DNA from 3 places in the Thalassotalea nanhaiensis genome. Region 3 is predicted to be linked to each of the others. Evidence: predicted binding sites of a transcription regulator. Region 3 holds the regulator's gene; each other region holds the start of a gene.
What was found. The regulator sigma-54, encoded in region 3, starts transcription at its own class of promoters, with help from an activator protein. The targets are predictions, from matches to a motif close to GTTGGCACGNNNNTNGNNT.
Positions count from the first base shown of each region.

Region 1: a site for sigma-54 is predicted at 3,829-3,847, ahead of RI845_RS15930 (P-II family nitrogen regulator). Genes of this name have one in related genera too.
Region 2: a site for sigma-54 is predicted at 1,526-1,544, ahead of RI845_RS17095 (NarK family nitrate/nitrite MFS transporter). Genes of this name have one in related genera too.

Region 1 covers NZ_CP134146.1:3,668,190-3,675,489, forward strand. The annotation lists gene RI845_RS15910 (TlpA disulfide reductase family protein) at 238-750, opposite strand; gene RI845_RS15915 (hypothetical protein) at 737-1,123, opposite strand; gene RI845_RS15920 (2OG-Fe(II) oxygenase family protein) at 1,287-2,120, shown strand; gene RI845_RS15925 (ammonium transporter) at 2,200-3,444, opposite strand; gene RI845_RS15930 (P-II family nitrogen regulator) at 3,459-3,797, opposite strand; gene RI845_RS15935 (hypothetical protein) at 4,288-4,791, opposite strand; gene RI845_RS15940 (hypothetical protein) at 4,938-5,300, opposite strand; gene RI845_RS15945 (POT-type proton-dependent oligopeptide transporter) at 5,584-6,795, shown strand; gene RI845_RS15950 (hypothetical protein) at 7,002-7,300, shown strand, end outside.
Region 2 covers NZ_CP134146.1:3,935,740-3,943,039, reverse strand. The annotation lists gene RI845_RS17105 (UbiA prenyltransferase family protein) at 1-755, opposite strand, end outside; gene thpR (RNA 2',3'-cyclic phosphodiesterase) at 836-1,348, opposite strand; gene RI845_RS17095 (NarK family nitrate/nitrite MFS transporter) at 1,587-3,056, shown strand; gene RI845_RS17090 (bifunctional protein-serine/threonine kinase/phosphatase) at 3,076-4,848, shown strand; gene RI845_RS17085 (UxaA family hydrolase) at 5,147-5,449, shown strand; gene RI845_RS17080 (UxaA family hydrolase) at 5,449-6,642, shown strand; gene RI845_RS17075 (aldo/keto reductase) at 6,656-7,300, shown strand, end outside.
Region 3 covers NZ_CP134146.1:3,795,792-3,803,091, forward strand. The annotation lists gene lptC (LPS export ABC transporter periplasmic protein LptC) at 1-233, shown strand, start outside; gene lptA (lipopolysaccharide transport periplasmic protein LptA) at 193-762, shown strand; gene lptB (LPS export ABC transporter ATP-binding protein) at 764-1,492, shown strand; gene RI845_RS16495 (RNA polymerase factor sigma-54) at 1,603-3,099, shown strand; gene hpf (ribosome hibernation promoting factor) at 3,125-3,412, shown strand; gene ptsN (PTS IIA-like nitrogen regulatory protein PtsN) at 3,415-3,864, shown strand; gene rapZ (RNase adapter RapZ) at 3,872-4,717, shown strand; gene RI845_RS16515 (HPr family phosphocarrier protein) at 4,726-5,007, shown strand; gene mgtE (magnesium transporter) at 5,111-6,472, shown strand; gene pmbA (metalloprotease PmbA) at 6,507-7,300, opposite strand, start outside.

The DNA.
Region 1 (7,300 bases), 130 kb from region 3:
AAGAGCTTGAATGCCTCTTCCCATCTAGTACTTATAACATCACACTTCCTGAACTTTCTACCTAATCACTTCCTGAACTCATTTCAGGATCTCTATTTAAATTTAGAGCCTGAAAGAAATTCAGGAAATGCTATTTTTCAAATCAAGAAAAGTAATGTAAGCATCACGACCCCAAGTATTATTACTTGGTATGTCTGTAGACTGGATTTTCGTTTCTAGTTTTCTCGTTTCTCGCTCTTATTCTTCTAATAACTTAACAATCTCAGCTTCATATTCTGCTTTTTTATCGGTATAAAAACCAACATGAGCAGAAACAGGCTTACCTAACTTATTAATCATGTAACTGCTAGGCATACCTTTAAGTTTAAACTCTTTCGCTATGTTACCTTTAGGATCATAAATAACACTAAAGTCAGCCGGATTTTCTTCTAAAAACTCGATAGCCAGTGACTTTTCGACATCTACGTTTACCGTAATGACCTTAAACCCTTGTTCGGCATATTTATCTTCCATGGCATTCATCCATGGAAAAGATTTTCGACAAGGAATACACCACGAAGCCCAGAAATCCAAGTAAATAACTTTACCTTTATTCTCATCCAGTAATTGTTGCAGTTGAGCTTTACTGTCTGCGCCTGCATTATTAGCACTTGCGCTTGTAGAAAAACTTAACAGTAAAGTGCTTAGAATTAAAACTAACTGACCAACCTGCTTGATATACCGACTGAACATAACATTATTGCTCAGCATCTAAATTTACTGAATCTTCCGTATCTTGCTCAGGTATATCTTTAGTCTCTAAGCCATGCTCTGGATCACGTGCAATTTCGGCTTTCTCTTCTTTGATCCATTTATCAACACTTGCTTGGTTTTCGCAACGAGTTTGCGTTTGATCGTCACGGTAATAACGTAAATTTACACAGTCTTGTTCATAACGACGTTCTAATTCGGTACGTTTAATTGGATTACCTTTGGCATTTACAATTCTACGTTGCAGCTGAGCACAATCAGCTTGTTGCTCTGAGCTAAAGGTAATATCTTCACATGGATCATCCTGAAAAAATGAACACCCAGCTTGAGACAATAGTGTGGTCGTAATAAAGGCAATTGTTATTGGTTTCATGGAAAATTCTCTATGATAATTAGGAAAGACAACTTGAAACTAACATAGCATTTACACTTGGTTGGAGCAATTGAATAACCAGCAATTAATGACAATTAATGACAAATTCAATACAATTGCTAAGCTAAACTTATTAAGAAAATAAATTAAAAGAGAATTACCAATGCAAGTTGTCGATTACCATGCAGAAGATGCCGGTGAAAAGTTTGTTGCCTCACTTAGAGAGACAGGATTTGGCGTACTAGTAAATCACCCAATTAAAAAAGAATTAGTCGAGTCTATCTATAGCAACTGGCAACGATTCTTTTCATTTGGTGATAAAGAACAATATGCTTTTGACCCTGCCAAACAAGATGGTTTCTTTAGCACTGATATTTCAGAAACAGCAAAAGGCCATCAACAAAAAGACATTAAAGAATATTATCATGTGTATCCTTGGGGACGAATTCCAGAGGATTTAAAAACTGAAATATTACATTACTATAAATTAGCATCGAGTCTTGCTGGCGAATTGCTAGATTGGGTAGAAAAATATAGTCCACCAGAGGTTGCAAAGCTTTATTCAGAGCCGTTATCAAATATGATCATGGATACGCCTAATACTCTGTTAAGGGTATTACATTACCCTCCTCTGGCTGGCAATGAAGAGCTTGGTGCAATTAGAGCGGCAGCACACGAAGACATTAACTTATTAACAATTTTACCTGCGGCCAATGAACCTGGTTTACAAGTGCAATTACAGTCAGGTGAATGGCTGGATGTACCTTCAGATTTCGGTAATTTAATTATTAATATTGGTGACATGCTACAAGAAGCATCAGGTGGTTATTTTCCATCAACAAGTCACAGAGTAATTAACCCTGAGGGTACTGATGCGAGCAAGTCTAGAATTTCACTACCGTTATTTCTTCATCCAAGAAGTGAAGTAAAGCTGTCTGAGCGTCATACTCAACACAGTTATTTGATGGAACGTTTACGAGAGTTGGGTGTGATTTAAGCTATAAGCTTTACCGTTAAAAACAAAAAGGAGCCAAATGGCTCCTTTTCTATTTAAACTAAAACTCAGATTTTAGTTATTAGCTTTTTAGAGATACGAACTCTGGGTAAGCTTCAATACCACAATCTACTTTATCTACACCGTTGTATTCATCTTCGTCACTAACACGGATACCCATTGTTTTCTTCAATGCATACCAAACTACAAAGCTAGCTGCGAATACCCAAGCAAAGATAATGAAAGCACCGTAAAGTTGAGCACCAAATGTTGCATCACCGTTGCTAAATGGAACAACCATAAGAGCGAAGAAACCAACAACACCGTGAACAGAGATAGCACCTACTGGATCATCAATCTTCATTTTATCTAAAGAAGTAATTGAGAACACAACTAATACACCACCAAGAGCACCAATTAATGAAGCAAAGATTGGTGATGGAGACAGTGGGTCAGCAGTAATTGTAACAAGACCAGCTAATGCACCGTTTAAGATCATAGTTAAGTCAGCTTTACCCCAAATAGCTTTGTTAAGTAATAAAGCAGCAACAGCACCTGCGGCAGCAGCAGCGTTAGTATTTAAGAAAATTTGACCAACAGCAGTTGCATTTTCAGCATCAGAAAGAAGTAACTGAGAACCACCGTTAAAACCAAACCAACCCATCCATAAGATAAAAGTACCTAATGTAGCAAGCGGCATGTTTGAACCAGGAATTGGGTAAATTTCACCGTTTTTACCGTATTTACCTTTACGAGCGCCAAGTAATAAAACACCAGCTAAAGCAGCTGCAGCGCCGGCCATATGTACAATACCAGAACCTGCAAAATCAGAGAAACCAGCTTCAGATAAGAAACCACCACCCCAAGTCCAGTAACCTTCTACCGGGTAAATAAAGCCAGTTAATACGACTGTAAATACTAAGAAAGCCCAAAGCTTCATGCGCTCTGCAACCGCACCTGAAACAATAGACATTGCTGTTGCTACGAATACTACTTGGAAGAAGAAATCTGATTCTAAAGAATGATCAGCGCCTTCAGCTTGCGTACCAATTAAACCAGCAATACTTGGTAAAATTCCGCCTTCAGGGTTATCAACATACATGATGTTATAGCCCACTAATAAAAACATTACACACGCAATTGAATACAGTGTGATGTTCTTAGTTAAAATTTCAGTGGTATTTTTAGAGCGTACTAAACCCGCTTCTAACATGGCAAAACCTGCTGCCATCCACATAACTAATACACCTGACATTAAAAAGTAAAATGTATCTAAAGCAAATCTCAATTCAGAGACTGTTGATGTTACTGTTGCTAACTCTTCCATTACTCAATCCCCTATTAAAGTGCTGCTACATCAAGCTCACCAGTACGAATACGCACTGCTGACTCAAGGTCATATACGAAAATTTTACCGTCACCTATTTTACCGGTGTGGGCAGACTTGCTGATTGCATCAATAATGCGTTCAACATCGTCGGCTTTCACTGCTATTTCTAGTTTTACTTTTGGCAGGAAATCCACTTGATACTCAGCACCACGGTATAATTCAGTGTGACCTTTTTGACGGCCAAAACCGCGAACTTCTGAAACAGTTAAGCCTTCTACGCCAACTTCAGATATTGCTTCTCTAACGTCATCTAGTTTGAATGGTTTTATTATTGCGTTAATTATTTTCATTTCGCCCCCTATTTATAAGCTGACTAAAGGGTTACAAGTTATGTACCAACTTTATTAAACGTTAAAAAACAATGAGTTGCAGACAGCACCAGCCTAAGGCACCATAATGGTGCACCATAGTAGTGCTCAATAATCACTAGATAAGTGCATAACAGGTAAAAACTAGATGGTAAAATTCAGATAGTTTGAGATTTTCGTGCAGCATGAGATTTTTAAGTCTCTGATTTATCGAAATTAATTAGTGCTTACTTTATATAGGCATAAAGAAAGGTGAATATTTGGGTGTTTTTTACCAATATTCCAATGAAGTTTTTACTAGTTTCACAACCTGTGTTTTGACATAAAAAAGGACTACCTTACAGTAATCCCATTAGAACCTATTCGTCTCTTAAGTGCCATTCAGAGACGGTCGCAAAGCCTTATAAAAAGTCGGAAAATTCGGCAAGATACGAGCCGTCCTTTTTAATTAACATGTAAGTTTCAAATATAATTAATAAGAACAAACTCTATTTCTAGGTTTCTTTGGATTTGCTGAGGACTGAATTTTACGAATAATTGCATCTGTGTCGTATTCCGAAAAATTATTGAGCTCTTCGATAAAAAAGAAAGTACGCAGCCCAGTTAATTCATTTTTGTATTTTATGTATATTTTGAATTCACTTACTTCTTTTTCCGTAGTTTCAAAACTTACAATATCAATTTCATCGGAATAACTACTAGGACAACTACTTAAGTTTGTTTTAAAGAAAGGGTTCTCTACCTTACCCTGTATTAACGTAGCACTAACAAATATACCTACATTTTCTATTTCGATAGGGAAAGCGATATCGATAAAACTAGAAATATTTTTTCTTGTATCGAATCTATCAATCGTTACAAAAAAATCTAAATTAGCGGCAGAATCTGGAGTAAGTTTTATTACATTAGTCTCTATTTTACCAGCGAATGTTTGGGCACTACATAAAATCAAAATAGATAATAAAATACGAAACATAGATACTGTTTTCCTGACTAGCTAATAGTTTTATCAAGTGAAGTTATGTTTAATCAACGACCGTTAATCGCTCGCAGCGGCCTGTGAGCTTTTGATTACATTACGTTAAATCGGTGAGTGGTGCAAACGTGCCATTCTTGAATTTGTTAAGTACCATTTTCTGTGTAGATTATATAGAACGCACCTTGCTCATTTATCATTTTTTGCCAATCCTCATGACCTTCAGATTGCTTACTGTAATCGCTTAGAGTTATTTCACTGTACTCTTCGATATTAACATTGTTCCAATCTTGACTCTCAAGCAATTGGGTAATATGAGTAGCTGAGAGTTCAATATTGGCTTTATCTATAATGGCTAAGAAAGGATACACCTTTTCTATTTCATATAATCCATCATGACCTGAATAAGTAACAAGTCCTTTAACTGTGAAACCTATTTTGGAGTTGTCAGCGTATTCTTCCAATTCACTTATTTTATTTTTGATTTTTTCAATGATTTTTGCGAACACTCAAGGCTTCCTGCTATGTATAAAGATTGTGTGGAGAAGTTTTAATACCACTGTCTGCTGTTCGCTCTAAGCAGACCTTAACCTTTTCAGTCACTTAAGGTCAAGGAAGTAGCTAATACTTGAGGTCATCATTATTATCAGTGCGATTATATAGCTTACAAAGCCTTTAAGGTAACAAATGCAAAAAACTGAAGTTGTCGTATTTAAAAATACATTTCATTAACTACATGCAATTGATAATATCCATACAATAAAAATAATAAATATTAAAAAGGGATTTATTTTGTGTGAAGTAACTCATTCTCCAACTAAAGGGATAGGTTGGTTATTGCTGGCTAATTGCCTGGAAAGGTTAGCATATTATGGCTTTAGAGCTATTTTAGTTCTTTTTCTAATAGACCAAGGCTCTGGAGGTGTGGGTTGGCCTACAGATAAAACACTTGAATTTTATGGTGAATTCACTGCTTATACATATTTAGCCGTGATAGTAGGAGGATTGTGCGCTGATTTTCTTGTTGGTGCTTACCTTTCCACATTGCTTGGTGCAGCACTAATGGCTTTAGGGTATATCGGTTTGACCTTTATCGATAGTCAATCTATCTACTATGCTACAAGTCTTATCGCTATCGGCACTGGATTGTTTAAACCAAATATACCTGCAATGATTGCCCATCAATTGCAAAATTTTCCAGAAAAATTAAACAGTGTTTTTACGGGACAATATTTGCTTATTAACATTGGTGCTTTGCTAGCCCCCATAATTGTCGGAGCTACGGCAGAACATGTTGGCTGGTCAACAGGGTTCGCTTTATCTGCTGCTGTAGTTTCAGCAGCTTTCTTAATTATACTTAGCCAGAGCAAACATTTATCAAAACAAAGTAAACAATCAAATATTAAAACAAAAGAGCAAGGAGGAAATTTATTTGCTGGCATTGGTGTGGTAGTAGTCACATTTGTCCTCTCGGCGTTATTTTGGGCTTACTATGAAGTTGGTGCTTCCTTGCTTTATGGCTCTTTTTCAGAGGTAATGAATGACATTGGTTTAATATTCAGCATTACTAGTGTTTTAGTTACTTGTATCACCTGCTTCTTTTTGTGGTGGTTCTTTAAAATCAGATCTTGGTATATGGTCGCTTTAAGCTTTTCCATTTATTCAATCGGTTGGTTCTTTCTTAATTATAGTATTTCAAATGAATGGAATATAAGACAAATAATTATTCTAGTCATGGTGTTGCACGCTATTGCAGAAGTTATTTGTTCAGTTATATTCATGTCGATTATTGCTAAAAAAGGTTTTAAACCGCTAATTAGTACAAGTTTTGCTATTCACTTGTATGCCTCTGCATTAGCGAACTTCGCTGGTAGCCACTTCACTGATGGTAATAAAAGTCTGGAGGCGCTTGGATGGGTATGTTTGACTGTCGGTATACTTTTGATGTTGGTTCAATACTCATATAACAAATTCTCTGGGAAAAAGCCTATCTTAGCTACGTAATAAAAAAGCCCTAACAGGCATGAACCTGCTAGGTGAGTAATAGCTTTTATGTATTTAAAATGCCTGTCCCTGTAGTAAAAGCCTTTATGGTTTTTCCATAATCTTGACGTAATGCTTTGAAAAGATTAAGGTCTGCTTAGAGCGATCAGCAGACAGTGGTATTAAAACTTCTCCACACAATCTTTATACATAGCAGGAAGCCTTGAGTGTTCGCAAAAATCATTGAAAAAATCAAAAATAAAATAAGTGAATTGGAAGAATACGCTGACAACTCCAAAATAGGTTTCACAGTTAAAGGACTTGTTACTTATTCAGGTCATGATGGATTATATGAAATAGAAAAGGTGTATCCTTTCTTAGCCATTATAGATAAAGCCAATATTGAACTCTCAGCTACTCATATTACCCAATTGCTTGAGAGCCAAGATTGGAACAATGTTAATATCGAAGAGTACAGTGAAATAACTCTAAGCGATTACAGTAAGCAATCTGAAGGTCATGAGGA
Region 2 (7,300 bases), 140 kb from region 3:
AATAACCCTGAAAACAACGGTAATTGGCCGAAGTAAATAATCGCTAAAACCGAAATAAATACTATCGCGACTATGACCAGTTGCACGTTCAATAATAATTTAAACGCAGGCGTTAAATTTTCACTGTTAATGCTTGGTTCATTGTTTATTTGTCGTTTGCAATTTCTGATAAATAACACGGTTAATGCCAATAACCCTGAGCAAAAAGCTAATCCTACTACTGTATAACTTAGCTGTGATGTGTGTAAGTAGTAACTAACTAGGGTTGGTGAAAAACCAAGTAATAATACATGAGCAAATATTGAACTGATCGATATTGCTTTAACATCACCAGGCTGTCTTGTTTTTAGGCGTAATATCATCAACATTATTAGTGCCGATAATGCGGTTAAGCCGTACGCAAGAAAACTACCATCAGTGGTCATTTTACTAAGCACGGTTAATCCCAAAGTAAACACTGAGAAGCAACCAAGTATTAACTTTAACATTTGATGGCGAACATGCAGTTGTTTTTGGCTGGACGGGCTTTGTTGATCTAATGCTTGTGCGTTGGTAATGAATGCTCGTTGATAATCATCAGCCAGATTAACGGTAATTTGAGCCAATAGCGCAAGAATTAATAATGAAATAAATAACGAGCCATCAACCACACCACTATACGCGGATAAACCCGCACCTAATATTATTGCTGCACAAGGCATGAAAAAGGTAATTGGTCGAATTGCGGATAAAAATAAATTAATTGCTACAGGCATAAAGAGTTAGGCGTCTAAAAATTCAGAGCACTATATTACACAAAAATTAACTGCGTTTCTGCCATTTTAAAGATTAAATATTACCGTAATGGCCAACTATGAATGACCTTATATTTAACACCTTGGTCTGTTGATATTGATTCATATAAACAAAAGCTACTGAACTCAATGTTAAAGTTTGGGCTGACAAGAACATCTGGCAGGTGTTTGGCTTTTCTGCATAAGGTTAAATGTGGAATATACGGCCGTTGTTGTATATTAACGGCAAGTTCGAGCGCGATATTAGTCAGTTTTTCCACTAATGTTACAAGGTTATTCGCAACACGGTCACTGCCTAAAAACAACACTTTCGGTTTCGCCCAAAAGCCAATATTGTTTAACGAAATTGAAAACTGTTCAGCGTATATATGATTAACGGCTTTAACGCACAGGCTCATGGTTTCCTCATCAACATTCCCTAGAAAAAGCAGAGTAATATGAAAGTTCTCCGATGTTACCGACTTAGTATCATTCGGTAAGTATTGCTCACGCCAGTTCGCAATATCTTGCTTGCTGTTGTTTGCTAAGTTCAAGCCAAAAAAATATCTGCCCACAGATGTTTCTCTAAAAAAGTGCCTGTCTAATTTTGGCGTAGATTAAGGTTAAATGTCAAAAGTGTGAGTCGCACTCAAAACGTGCATAAGTTCATATTGAGTGCAATTAGCTTACTCAGCTTATTTCGTACATCCTATTATGTTGCTGTTTTTAATGGTTATTTTGTTTGTTTTTTAGTTGGCATTGGCTTTGCAATATTCTTTTTAATTGCAGTATTAAAAACATATGGAGTTAAATATGAGTGAGCATGCAGGTATTAAACTGTGGTCATTTACAGGGAAAATGAAAACCCTTCACTTAAGCTGGATGGCATTTTTTATCACCTTTGTAGTGTGGTTTAACCATGCGCCGCTATTGGCGGTTATTGCTAACAGCTTGGGGTTGTCTTCAAGTGAAATTAAAACGCTATTGATCTTGAATGTCGCATTAACCATTCCAGCTCGGGTGATTATCGGTATGCTAACCGATCGTTATGGTCCAAAACTTACCTACACTTGGGTGTTAGCATTATGCAGCATTCCTTGTTTTATGTTTGCCACAGCCAGTAATTTTGAACAAGCAGCAATAGCACGATTCTTACTTGGTTTTATTGGTGCTGGTTTCGTTATTGGCATTCGTATGGTCAGCGAGTGGTTTCCTGCTAATGAGCTAGGCACTGCTGAAGGTATTTATGGTGGATGGGGTAATTTTGGCTCAGCAGCTGCAGCTATGTCACTACCAGCAATCGCTTTATTATTCGGTGGTGATGATGGCTGGCGTTATGCCGTTGGCTTGTCAGGCTTACTTAGCTTAATATTTAGTGTTGTTTGGTATTTAAATGTGTCAGATACCCCAAAAGGGTCAACGTACTTTAAACCTAAGCAAACCGGTGCAATGGAAGTAACCAGTAAAGGCGACTTTTGGTTATTACTGGTAATGAAAATTCCAATGTATGGTGCCTTGTCTTTATTAACCTGGAAGTTATCACCAAATGGCGTAAGTTTGTTTTCCGAGCAAAGTGCGCTTATTGCTTATTTTGCTCTAGTCTTGTTGTTTATTTATGAAGTAAAACAAACCTATAAAGTAAATGGTCACGTCTTTAAAAAGCCAGTACCAGAAATTCATCAGTATAAATTTAAACAAGTTGCTGTGCTTAATATCTTGTACTTTGCTACTTTCGGCTCAGAGTTAGCTGTTATTTCAATGTTGCCATTATTTTTTGCCGAAGTATTTTCATTGGATATGGTGTACGCCGGTTTATTAGCATCACTTTATGCGTTTATGAATTTAATGTCTCGACCAGGTGGTGGTTGGATAAGTGATAAATTTGGCCGTAAAAAAACACTGTTAATATTAACTGCAGGATTAGCTCTCGGTTATTTAACAATGTCTAGTATCGACAGCAGCTGGCCATTAGCGTTGGCGGTATTAGCTGCAATGGCGTGTTCGTTTTTTGTACAAGCTGGCGAAGGTGCGGTATTTGCAGCAGTACCATTAATTAAACGTCGCTTAACCGGACAAATTGCCGGTATGACGGGGGCTTATGGTAACGTTGGTGCAGTAGTGTATTTAACTGTACTATCAATGGTAAGTTATCAACAGTTCTTCTTAGTGATTGCGGCAACAGCGGTAGTTGGCTTTATAACATTACTGTTTATGGAAGAGCCAGAGGGCACTATGACAGAGGTTCGCGAAGACGGCACGATTGAATTAATTAATGTTACTTAAGTTTTAGTAGAGCTATATTATGTCGGCAAATGAAGTAAAGAATATAGAGAAGAACCTAAGTGTAACCGCTCAATTGCAGTTGCACTTTGGTGGTTATTCTTGTGCCGGTAAAAAAGCTGAAAACCAAGATGCGTTCGCAGCTTTTATTCCTAAAGCAAGTGAATTGTCATCCAAAGGAGCGGTTGCTGCCATTGCCGACGGTGTATCAAGTGCCTCCAAAGCGGCAGAAGCTGCACAGCTTGCTGTTACTCAATTTATTGAGCAATATTATTCAACCCCACAAACTTGGTCTACACGTAAGTCGGCAGCAAAAGTATTAACCAGTTTGAATCAATGGCTGTATTCTCAAACCGACTCGATAAGTGGTCAGGCACAACAATGGTTAACCACTTTTTCTGCATTTATTGTTAAGTCATCAACCGGCTATATCTTTCACTTGGGCGACACACGCATCAGTGTTTATAAAAATCAGCAACTTGAAATAATAACCAGTGATCATAATCGTAAACAAGGTGCGAATAACGCAGTGCTTACTCGTGCGCTTGGCGCCGATTCAAGGCTGCAAGTAGATGTTCATCAAGTGGATATTCAAAATGGCGATATTTATGCGTTAACCTGTGATGGTGTGCACGATTATGTATCGGCTAAATATGTTAAACAGCAATTATCTACTCTGCCAAAACATCCTAGCAATATAGAACTTGAACAACTCAGTAAGCAAATTGTTGAATACGCAATTGAGCAAGGCAGTGATGACAATGTTAGCTGCCTATTAGTATATATTCACACAACACCTAATCGACAAACCCAAGAAATAGAGCGCAACTTATTAAGTCGGCGCATTCCTCCAGCCCTTAACGTTGGCACTAAGCTTGATGGCTATAAAATAGCTAAAATTATCCATGCAAGTCACCGCTCGCACCTATATTTAGCGCAACATGAAGAGCAATCAACGCCGGTAGTTCTAAAGGTGCCGTCACAAAACTTTGCCGACGACACCATTTATCTACAAGGCTTTATGCGTGAAGCTTGGGTTGGAGAACGCATTAAGCATAGCAATATAATGCGGGTTAAAAGCGATCAAAAAGATAGCCGTTTTCTTTATCATGTGTGCGAATATATTGAAGGTCAAACCTTAAGCGAGTGGATGTTTGATAACCCCAAGCCAAGTATTGCCCAAGTAAGGGAAATCGTCAGCCAGGTTATTGCCGCACTTAGAACGTTTCAACGCTTAGAATTGGTCCATAGAGATCTTAAACCTGACAATATAATGATCGATAAATTTGGTCAGGTAAAATTAATTGATTATGGTACGGCGCTAATCGCCTCCCTTGATGAAAATAACGACACATTAACCGAAACTGTGCCGCAGGGATCGTTAAATTACATTGCCCCGGAAACGTTATTAGAATTAAGCGCCACCAATGTGAGTGATATATTCTCACTGGGGGTTATTTGCTATGAAATGCTTTGTGGCGAATTACCCTACAAACCGATGCAAAATACTACAATTACTCAAACTAGCTATCAGCAATGGCAATATCGCAGTATTAAACAGTTCAGACCTGAATTGCCATTATGGTTAGACCTAAGCCTGCAACAATGTACACAGGCAGATCCAAAGACAAGGTATCAGGCCTTCTCTGAATTAGCCGCCGACTTAACCAAACCAAATTTAGTCGCCGTTGAAGAATATAAAAAGCAGCCAATTCTTCAGCGCAATCCAGTTAAGTTTTGGCAAGGCGTATCTCTAATTTTATTTATTGCTCTTATCTTGTCAGTGGCCAACTAGTACAAGCAATTTCAACGTCTGAAAAGCAAGACACTTTATCTTTTTACTACTTTAATAATGTCCAATTTTTATTGTCTATATATTTATAGTTGATTCAGCTGTTTTGCTTTTTTCGACTAATTTTGCCTCGTTAAGAATTAATTGTGTATATTCTATATATAAAAATACATAAAATATATTGACCTTGATAAATGTTAGTGTTTAAATAAATTTATATTTTAAAAGCCCTCATTAATTGTCTTTTAGTGTTATGACGATAAATAAGTGGGTACATAATTTTTATAGGTTTATTTAATAAATGATTGATCAGCGTTTTGTTTTATTAAGCAAGGAAGATAATGTTTTTGTCTGTTGTGAGCAGGTAAAGGCTGGTGTTGAAGTATGCTTAGAGGAAAGAATGCTGACCATTCAGACCGAAATTAATGTGGGTCACAAAATTGCCAGATTTGACTTAATCCAAGGTGACAAAGTGATCAAGTATGGTGCACCAATTGGTTCAACAACCGAAAATATAGCGTTTGGCGAGCATGTTCATATGCATAATATGAAAAGCGATTATATCGCCAGTCATACTCGTCAAAAGCGAGCAGGAGAAGAATAATGCAAGGATATTTAAGAGCAGATGGTCGCAAAGGTATTCGCAATTTAGTTTTAGTTACCTATTTAGTTGAATGCGCTCATCATGTTGCACGAGAAATTGTCAATCAAAGTGAGTCAGACGATGTGCAATTAATCGGTTTTCCAGGTTGTTACCCTAATGAATATTCTCTAAATATTATGGAAAATCTTTGTTCTCATCCGAACGTTGCCGGCGTGTTGGTTGTTTCATTAGGTTGTGAAGGGTTTAATCGAGAGCAGTTATCACAAACAATAGCAGCCAGTGGAAGACCGGTTGAAACCTTGGTTATACAAAAAGCTGGTGGTACCAAAAGTACAATAGCAGCAGGACTAGATAGAGTTAAAGATCTTGTAAGTGCAGCACAAAAATGTGAAATGGTTGCCATGGATATGAGCGAATTAATAGTTGGTACAATTTGCGGTGGCTCTGATGGCACAAGTGGTATAGGTGCAAACCCTGCCGTTGGACATTGTTTTGACCGATTAATTGAGCAAGGCTCTGCATGTATTTTTGAAGAAACAGGCGAGTTGATTGGCTGTGAACAAATCATGGCTGACCGTGCAATAACGCCAGAGCTTGGTGAAGAAATTATGAAGTCAGTTGAGAAAGCTGAAAATTACTACACCTTAATGGGCTACGGCAGTTTTGCGCCAGGTAATGCTGAAGGCGGATTAACAACTCAAGAAGAGAAGTCCATGGGCGCTTATGCTAAATCGGGTAGCTCTAAAATTCATGGCTTAATTAAACCAGGCGATATCCCTAAACAGGGCGGGCTGTATTTAATGGATGTTGTACCAGATGACACTCCGTTATTTGGTTTCCCAAATATTTCAGATAATGCAGAAATTATGGAAATGATAGCATCGGGCTCTCACCTTATTTTATTTACTACCGGTCGAGGTTCTGTTGTTGGATCTGCTATATCACCTGTGATAAAAGTGTGTGCAAACCCTGAAACGTATGAAAATTTATCTGATGACATGGATATTAATGCAGGTAAAGTTATTACTGGTACCGCTACCATTGCTCAAGTGGGCGATGAAGTATTTGATTTAGTTGCCCAGGTTGCGTCTGGCAAGCAAACTAAGTCAGAAGAATTAGGTCACCAAGAGAGTATTATCACCTATAAAAGGTTTGAAGCGATTGGGCCTTCATGTTTGCCTACTGTCAGATAATTGAGAAATAAAAATGTTTAAAAAAAGACAAATAGGAAATACTAACTTAAAGGTAACTGAGTTAGGGTTCGGTGCAGCAACATTTGGCAATTTATACCGTCCTATGGCTGATGAAGATGCACAGCTGAGTATTAAAAAAGCCATCGACCTTGGGTTGAATCAATTTGATACAGCGCCTTTTTATGGCTTTGGTTTAAGCGAACGTCGAGTTGGTAATGCCTTAAGAGAATATGATAGCAATGACTTTGTCCTTTCCACCAAGGTTGGTCGAATTTTAGAGCCTTGCGCCAAAGCTGAAGACAAATATGGTTTTTGTTCACCAATGCCTTTTGAGCCAAAATATGACTACTCATACGACGGCATTATGCGTTCATTTGAGCACAGCATTCAACGACTCGGATTGTCAAAAATTGATATTTTGTACATGCATGATATTGGCCGAGTAACACATGGTGATGACCATGACCGATTATTTAAAATAGCAATGGAAGGTGGCTATAGAGCCATGGATGAGCTTCGTTCACAAGGCTTGGTTTCTGCTATCGGTTTGGGCGTTAACGAATATGAAGTATGTGAACAAGCAATGGATCACGGCTACTTTGATTGTTTCTTACTTGCCGGTCGTTACACCTTATTAGAGCAAAAAGCGATTGAAAGC
Region 3 (7,300 bases):
TCAATGATAGAGTACGATTGCTTTCTGAGGATAAAACAAGTTTTATTTCAGAAATACACGGCAAATCTTTAAATGTAGATTTAACTAATAATATCATTACTTCTGAGCAGACTATCCTTTTAAAAGGTAAAGACTTCACTATGTATGGCTCTGGATTGCACGTTGATATTAACACCACTAAAATGACTTTGAATGAACATGTACAAACAATTTATAAAAAACATGCCTCATAAATTACTGCTCGGCATAGCATTATCATTTACTTCAGCAACAGTTGTTGCAGAAGAAGCTGACTTTAAACAAGAGATTGTAATTGTTGCGAAAAAGCAATCTAGCGATTTAAAAAATAAGATTGCCAGCTATATGGAAGATGTAAAAATCACCCAGGGCACACTAAGTATCGAAGCCGATGTAGTGAAAGTAACCAATCAGGAAGGGACTGATCTTAAGCATTATTTGGCAACAGGAAACCCAGCTCGGTTTAGCCAAATTCTTGATGATGGCCAAAAAATTGAGTTGCAAGCAGATGAAGTATCATACTCTCCCCATACGCAAACCATAACCATTAAAGGTAATGCATCGGTTAGCCAAGAAGGCAGTATGGTTAAAGGCGATATAATCACCTATAACATTGCAACTGAGCAGTTGAGCGCGGAAAGTACCAGCACAGTTACAACAATTTTAAAGCCGGAAGTGAAGCAAGAAACTCAAGATGCAGAAACTAAAATTAACAATGAAGTAGAGCAAGATAAAGAACAATAATATGACCTCAACTTTAAAAGCACAAAACCTTGCCAAATCCTATAGCGGCCGAAAAGTAGTAAAAAGTGTCAGCTTAACGGTTAACTCAGGCCAAATCGTTGGACTGTTAGGTCCTAATGGTGCGGGTAAAACTACCTCGTTTTATATGATCGTAGGTTTAGTGCCAAGTGATGAAGGATCTGTTGTATTAAATGATCAAGACTTAACGTTATTACCTATGCATGAAAGAGCTCGACAAGGCATAGGCTATCTCCCACAAGAAGCATCTATTTTTCGAAAGCTTAGTGTCTTTGATAACATCATGGCCATTTTACAAACTCGTAAAGATCTAGACGATATTGCCAAACAAGAAAAGCTGGAAAGTTTAGTTGAAGAATTTAATATTGGTCACATTATTGAAAATACTGGACAAAGTTTATCTGGTGGTGAAAGGCGTCGTGTAGAAATTGCTCGAGCGTTGGCTGCGGATCCAAAATTTATTTTATTAGATGAACCGTTTGCCGGTGTAGACCCTATTTCAGTAGGCGATATTAAAAAGATTATTTTACAGTTAAAAGAACGTGGTATCGGAGTACTTATCACCGACCACAACGTACGAGAAACCCTCGATGTGTGTGAACATGCATATATTGTAAGTCATGGTGAATTAATCGCTGAAGGTAATGCCGAACAGGTTTTAAGTAATCAACATGTTCGAGATGTCTACCTAGGTGAGAAATTCAAGCTATAGTTATATTATAAGACGTAGCTTAGAGCGAATTAATACCCATTCGTTTCTCGTGTAATCAGTAGTTAACTTGCATAAACTAACTTTATGCAAATTTGGAATTTTTTCAAACAATGAGACCTAGTCTTCAGCTCCGTATGGGGCAACACTTAACGATGACCCCACAATTGCAACAAGCGATAAAGCTGTTGCAACTATCTACGTTAGATCTTCAACAAGAAATTCAAGAAGCCCTCGATAGCAATCCTTTATTAGAGGTTGATGAATCGGCTAATCAAGAAGAAAACAATGCTAATTCTGACTCGCACCTAGATAGTAAACCAGCTACTGCAGATACTCCTGACGGAAGTGAAGATGCGCAGCCTACGCATGATGAAATAAGTACCTCTGAAGCATTAACTCAAAATGAAATTCCACAAGAGCTATCCGTAGATTCAACATGGGAAGAAAGCTTTAGTGCCGGTACGTCGAATACGGGACTTGGTGGCGTCAGTAATGATGATTATGTTTATCAAGGAGAAACGTCAGAATCTATCCAGGATCATTTGACCTGGCAAATGGAATTAACTCCGTTTTCAGATACTGACCGTACCATTGCCGTAACAATAATTGATGCCATTGATGACAGCGGCTACCTTACGGTAACCTGCGAAGATATTTTATCCAGCTTAGGCGACGATGAAGTTGAATTAGACGAAGTTGAAGCAGTGTTAAAACGCATTCACATGTTTGACCCTATTGGCTCAGGAGCCAAGTCTATTGCCGATTGCTTACTTATTCAACTTGCTCAGTTTAGCCCCGACACCCCCTTTATTGCAGAAGCCAAGTTAGTCATTAGCGAGCATATCGATTTATTAGGTAATCGTGATTTTAGACAAATCATGCGTAAAACCAAATTAAAAGAACCACAGCTAAAAGAAGTGATGCAACTCATTCACTCATTAAACCCAAGACCGGGCGATGCGATTGTTCAACAAGAAGAACAATACGTTATTCCTGATGTCAGTGTGTTCAAAAAAAATGGTCGCTGGGTGGTAGAATTGAACCCTGATACCGCGCCCAAAATTGGTATTAACAATCAATATGCCTCGTTAGTAAAAACAACTAAATCATCAGAAGACAGCCAGTTCATTCGCTCACATTTACAAGAAGCCAAGTGGTTTATCAAATCACTTGAAAGTAGAAACGACACATTATTGAAAGTTTCTAATTGTATTGTTCAGCAACAACAAGGCTTTTTTGAACATGGTCCAGAAGCAATGCGTCCAATGGTATTAAACGATATTGCCGAAGCTGTTGAAATGCATGAATCAACAATTTCACGTGTAACCACGCAAAAGTATATGCATACCCCCAGAGGTATATTTGAATTAAAATACTTCTTCTCGAGTCATGTCAGTACAGAGAATGGTGGTGAATGTTCATCAACAGCAATACGTGCGCTGATTAAAAAACTCGTCGATGCAGAGATAGCAGCAAAGCCATTAAGTGACAGCAAAATGGCTGAACTACTTAGCGATCAAGGTATCAATGTTGCACGTCGAACCATTGCAAAATATAGAGAATCGTTAGGTATTCCACCATCGAATCAACGAAAAAGTTTACTTTAAAACCAACAAAACAAGGATAAAGCTTATGCAAATTAATCTATCTGGCCATCATGTTGAAGTTACCGACTCTATGCGCTCATATGTGAGTGAAAAATTACAAAAACTGGAACGACATTTTGATCACATAAACAATGTCTATGTGGTGTTAAAAGTAGAAAAACTACAACAAATTGCAGAAGCAACCTTGCATGTAAATGCTGGCGAGATCTTTGCCTCAGCCAATCATGAAGATATGTATGCGGCAATAGACGGCTTGGTCGACAAATTAGATAGACAAGTTCTTAAACATAAGGCTAAGTTAGCCCACCATTAACTATGAAACTAGATCAATTATTAAGCCCTGACTGCACCCTATGTGCAGTACAGGGTAAAAGTAAGAAAAACATTCTTCAACAAATCAGTGCAATTGCAGCGAACAAAATTAGTAGTGCAAGCGCAAAAGAATTGTTGGAAAGCTTAAGCAAAAGAGAAAAATTAAGTAGTACTGGAATTGGTAATGGTATTGCTATTCCACACGGAAAAATCAATAACAGTGAAAGACCCGTAGCAGTATTATTGACAACAGATAAGCCGGTTATCTTCGACGCTATTGATGATAAGCCGGTGGATATCTTTTTCGCGCTGTTCGTACCCGAAGATCATTGTCAGCAACATTTAGAGACTTTGGCCAGTGTTGCGAAATTTTTTAGTGATAAAGAGAATAGTAAAAGAGTGAGACGTTGTCACAGCGCCACTGAACTTCATCAATTGGTTGTAAACAATTAGGTAAAAAATGAAACTAATCATCGTAAGTGGACGTTCAGGCTCAGGTAAAACCGTCGCGTTAAGAGTGCTTGAAGATCTTGGTTATTATTGTGTTGATAATATTCCGGTAAACCTATTACCCGCACTAACGCATACCGTTATTAATGACTATGAGAATGTTGCCGTATCACTCGATGTACGTAACCTGCCAGAAAACCCTGACGATGTTAAAGAGATCATAGATTACCTGCCTAATTCGGTAGAATTAAGTATCTTGTATTTAGACGCCGATGATAGTGAACTTATACGACGCTACAGCGAAACAAGACGTTTACATCCACTTATTCGTCAAAATATGGCACTTGATCAGGCTATTGCTCTTGAGAAAAAATTACTGGACCCAGTGGCAAGTAGAGCAAATTTATACATCAATACGTCAAAATTAACCCCTCATCAACTTGCCGATTTAGTGCGAGAAAGAGTACTGGGTTCAACGACCGGTAATTTAGTCATTGTATTTGAATCATTTGGCTTTAAATATGGCGTACCTTCTGATGCTGATTACGTGTTTGATGCAAGATTTTTACCTAACCCTTTCTGGGAAGAAGGACTAAAAGCCTACAATGGCTTGGATCAACCTGTACAAGACTTTTTGGCAAGCCAACCGATAGTCACAAAATTTATTTGGCAAATTAACTCTTTCATGATGACCTGGTTACCGCACTTAGAACGTAATAATCGTACTTATTTAACTATCGCTGTCGGCTGTACTGGTGGCCAGCATAGAAGTGTTTATATTGCCGAAACTTTAGCAAAACAGTTTAAAAAAGAGCACAAAGATATACAAATTCGTCACCGTGAAATGAGTAAATAACCATAAAAATGACGTCATTAACAATTGAACAAAGTGTCCTCATAGAGAATAAATTAGGCCTGCATGCAAGAGCTGCAACTAAATTAGCAAAATTAAGTAAAAACTATCAGGCTAAAATTACCCTAACATTGGAGAAAAAGTCGGCTGAGGCGGATTCAATTATGGGGCTGATGCTATTAACTGGTAGCCAAGGCAAAGAAGTGCACATCAAAGCCGAAGGGATTCAAGCCCGCGAAGCAATGACTGCAGTAATTCAATTGTTTTTAGACAAATTTGACGAAGACGAATAAAGCTGTAGTCTAATTTTAATAAAAATTAGCTGATAAAACCATTAGCTTACGTTAAACTTGCATTGATTTAGAATTAAAACAACAACCTTGCACAGGGTGATTCATGCCAGAGATATCAGAGCAAGAAATTAGCCAAAAACGTTTATTGGAAATTAATACCGCTTTAGAAAGTGGTATGTTCGTTTATGTGCGAAAAATGTTCCAGCATATGCCGCCTTTCGACATTGCCCTACTTCTCGAGTCATCAACTTCACGCAGTCGTAACGTACTTTGGCAATTAATTGATCCTGATTTACAGGGTGAAATCCTAGAAGAGCTTTCTGAAGAAGTACGTAAGGGTATCTTAAGAAACATGCAACCCGAAAAAGTTGCTGCTGTTGCTGAAGGTATGGACATCGACGATTTGGCTGAGGTTTTAAGAACCCTGCCCGACTCTGTTTATAAAGAAGTTCTAAATTCTATGGACTCGCAGGATAGAACACGAGTTGAACAAGCTCTATCTTACGAAGAGGATACAGCCGGCGGTATCATGAATACCGACACTATTACTCTGCGCCCAGATATCACCATAGATGTGATTTTGCGGTATTTGCGATTAAAGGGTGAATTACCAGAAGCAACAGATTCATTCTATGTTGTAAATCGCCAAGATAAGTTTATTGGCTCTGTTTCACTCGCAGATTTAGTTACGGCAAGACCAGAGCAAGCGATTGCTGAAATTACCGATTACGACACCATCGCAATAACCGTTGATACTGAAGAAATTGAAGTTGCCAAATTATTTGAGCGACATGACTGGTTTTCAGCGCCTGTAATTGATGAAACTGGCCGTTTGCTTGGTCGTATAACCATAGATGATGTTATTGATGTCATCCGCGAAGATGCCGAGCACTCAATGATGAGTATGGCGGGTTTAGATGATGAAGCCGATACCTTCGCCCCGGTGATAAAAAGTACGCAACAACGCTCCATTTGGCTTGGTGTAAATTTGATCACCGCCTTAATGGCAGTTGCTGTTTCAAGCATGTTTGAAGGGATATTAGCCGAAATGGCGATCTTGGCTGTTTTAAATACCTTAGTGCCAAGTATGGGCGGTGTTGCCGGCAATCAAACATTAACCCTGGTGATTCGAGGTATGGCACTTGGTCATATAGGTGATAATAACGCCCGTACTATCTTAAACAAAGAAATCGCAGTAGGATTTTTAAACGGACTGATTTGGGCATTATTTATCGCCTCAATCGTCGCTATTTGGAAACAAGATATCGTTTTAGGTGGAATTATTGCATTCGCCATGTTGATGAATTTAACAGTAGCGGGACTTGCTGGTGTTGCGACACCTTTAGTACTGAAGAAAATGAATATCGACCCCGCATTAGCCGGTAGCGTTATTCTAACGACAATAACAGATGTTGTTGGGATATTTGCGTTTCTTGGTACGGCAACTTTACTATTAGGTAGTTAAAACGAATCTCGAGTTCGAGATTCGTAATTCGAGTCTACTGCCCTGAAACCTGCATTTCTTCGATAATGATAGAGCCAGTTTTAATACTGCCGCGTAAATCATAATCGCTTCCGGTAGCAACAACCGCTTTAAAGATATCCTTTAAATTTCCAGCTATGGTAACTTCAGAGACAGGGTATTGTATTTGGCCATTTTCAACCCAAAACCCTGCAGCGCCGCGAGAGTAATCACCATTAACTACATTAACCCCTTGCCCCATTAACTCAGTCACTAATAAGCCTGTTCCTAATGTTTTTAACATAGCGTCAAAATCGCCATTATTAGCAGATATTAACCAGTTATGAATGCCACCAGCATTACCCGTTGAAGTAAGTCCTAACTTACGCGCTGAATAGCTGGTTAAAAGGTATGACTGTAACACGCCGTCGACAATAAACTCTCTATCCTGTGTTGCTATACCCTCTGCATCAAAGCTGCTACTAGCTAATCCGCGCAAAATATGTGGACGTTCTGATATGTTCAAATGCGATGAAAAAACTTGCTCACCAATAGCATCTAATAAAAATGATGAATTGCGGTATAAATTACCGCCACTTATCGCTGCAATGAAATGACCGAATAGACTATTTGCTACATCTGCTCTAAACATCACGGGTGTTTTTTGGGTATTAATCTTATGGCTATTAAGTCTTGCAACAGCCGCCTGCGCCGACTCTAAGCCAACTGCTTTCGCAGATTGCAATTGATCAAACTCACGACTAACTGTATAGCTATAATCACGTTGCATATCCTCACCATCCGCAGCAATCATCATACAACTTAAGCTAT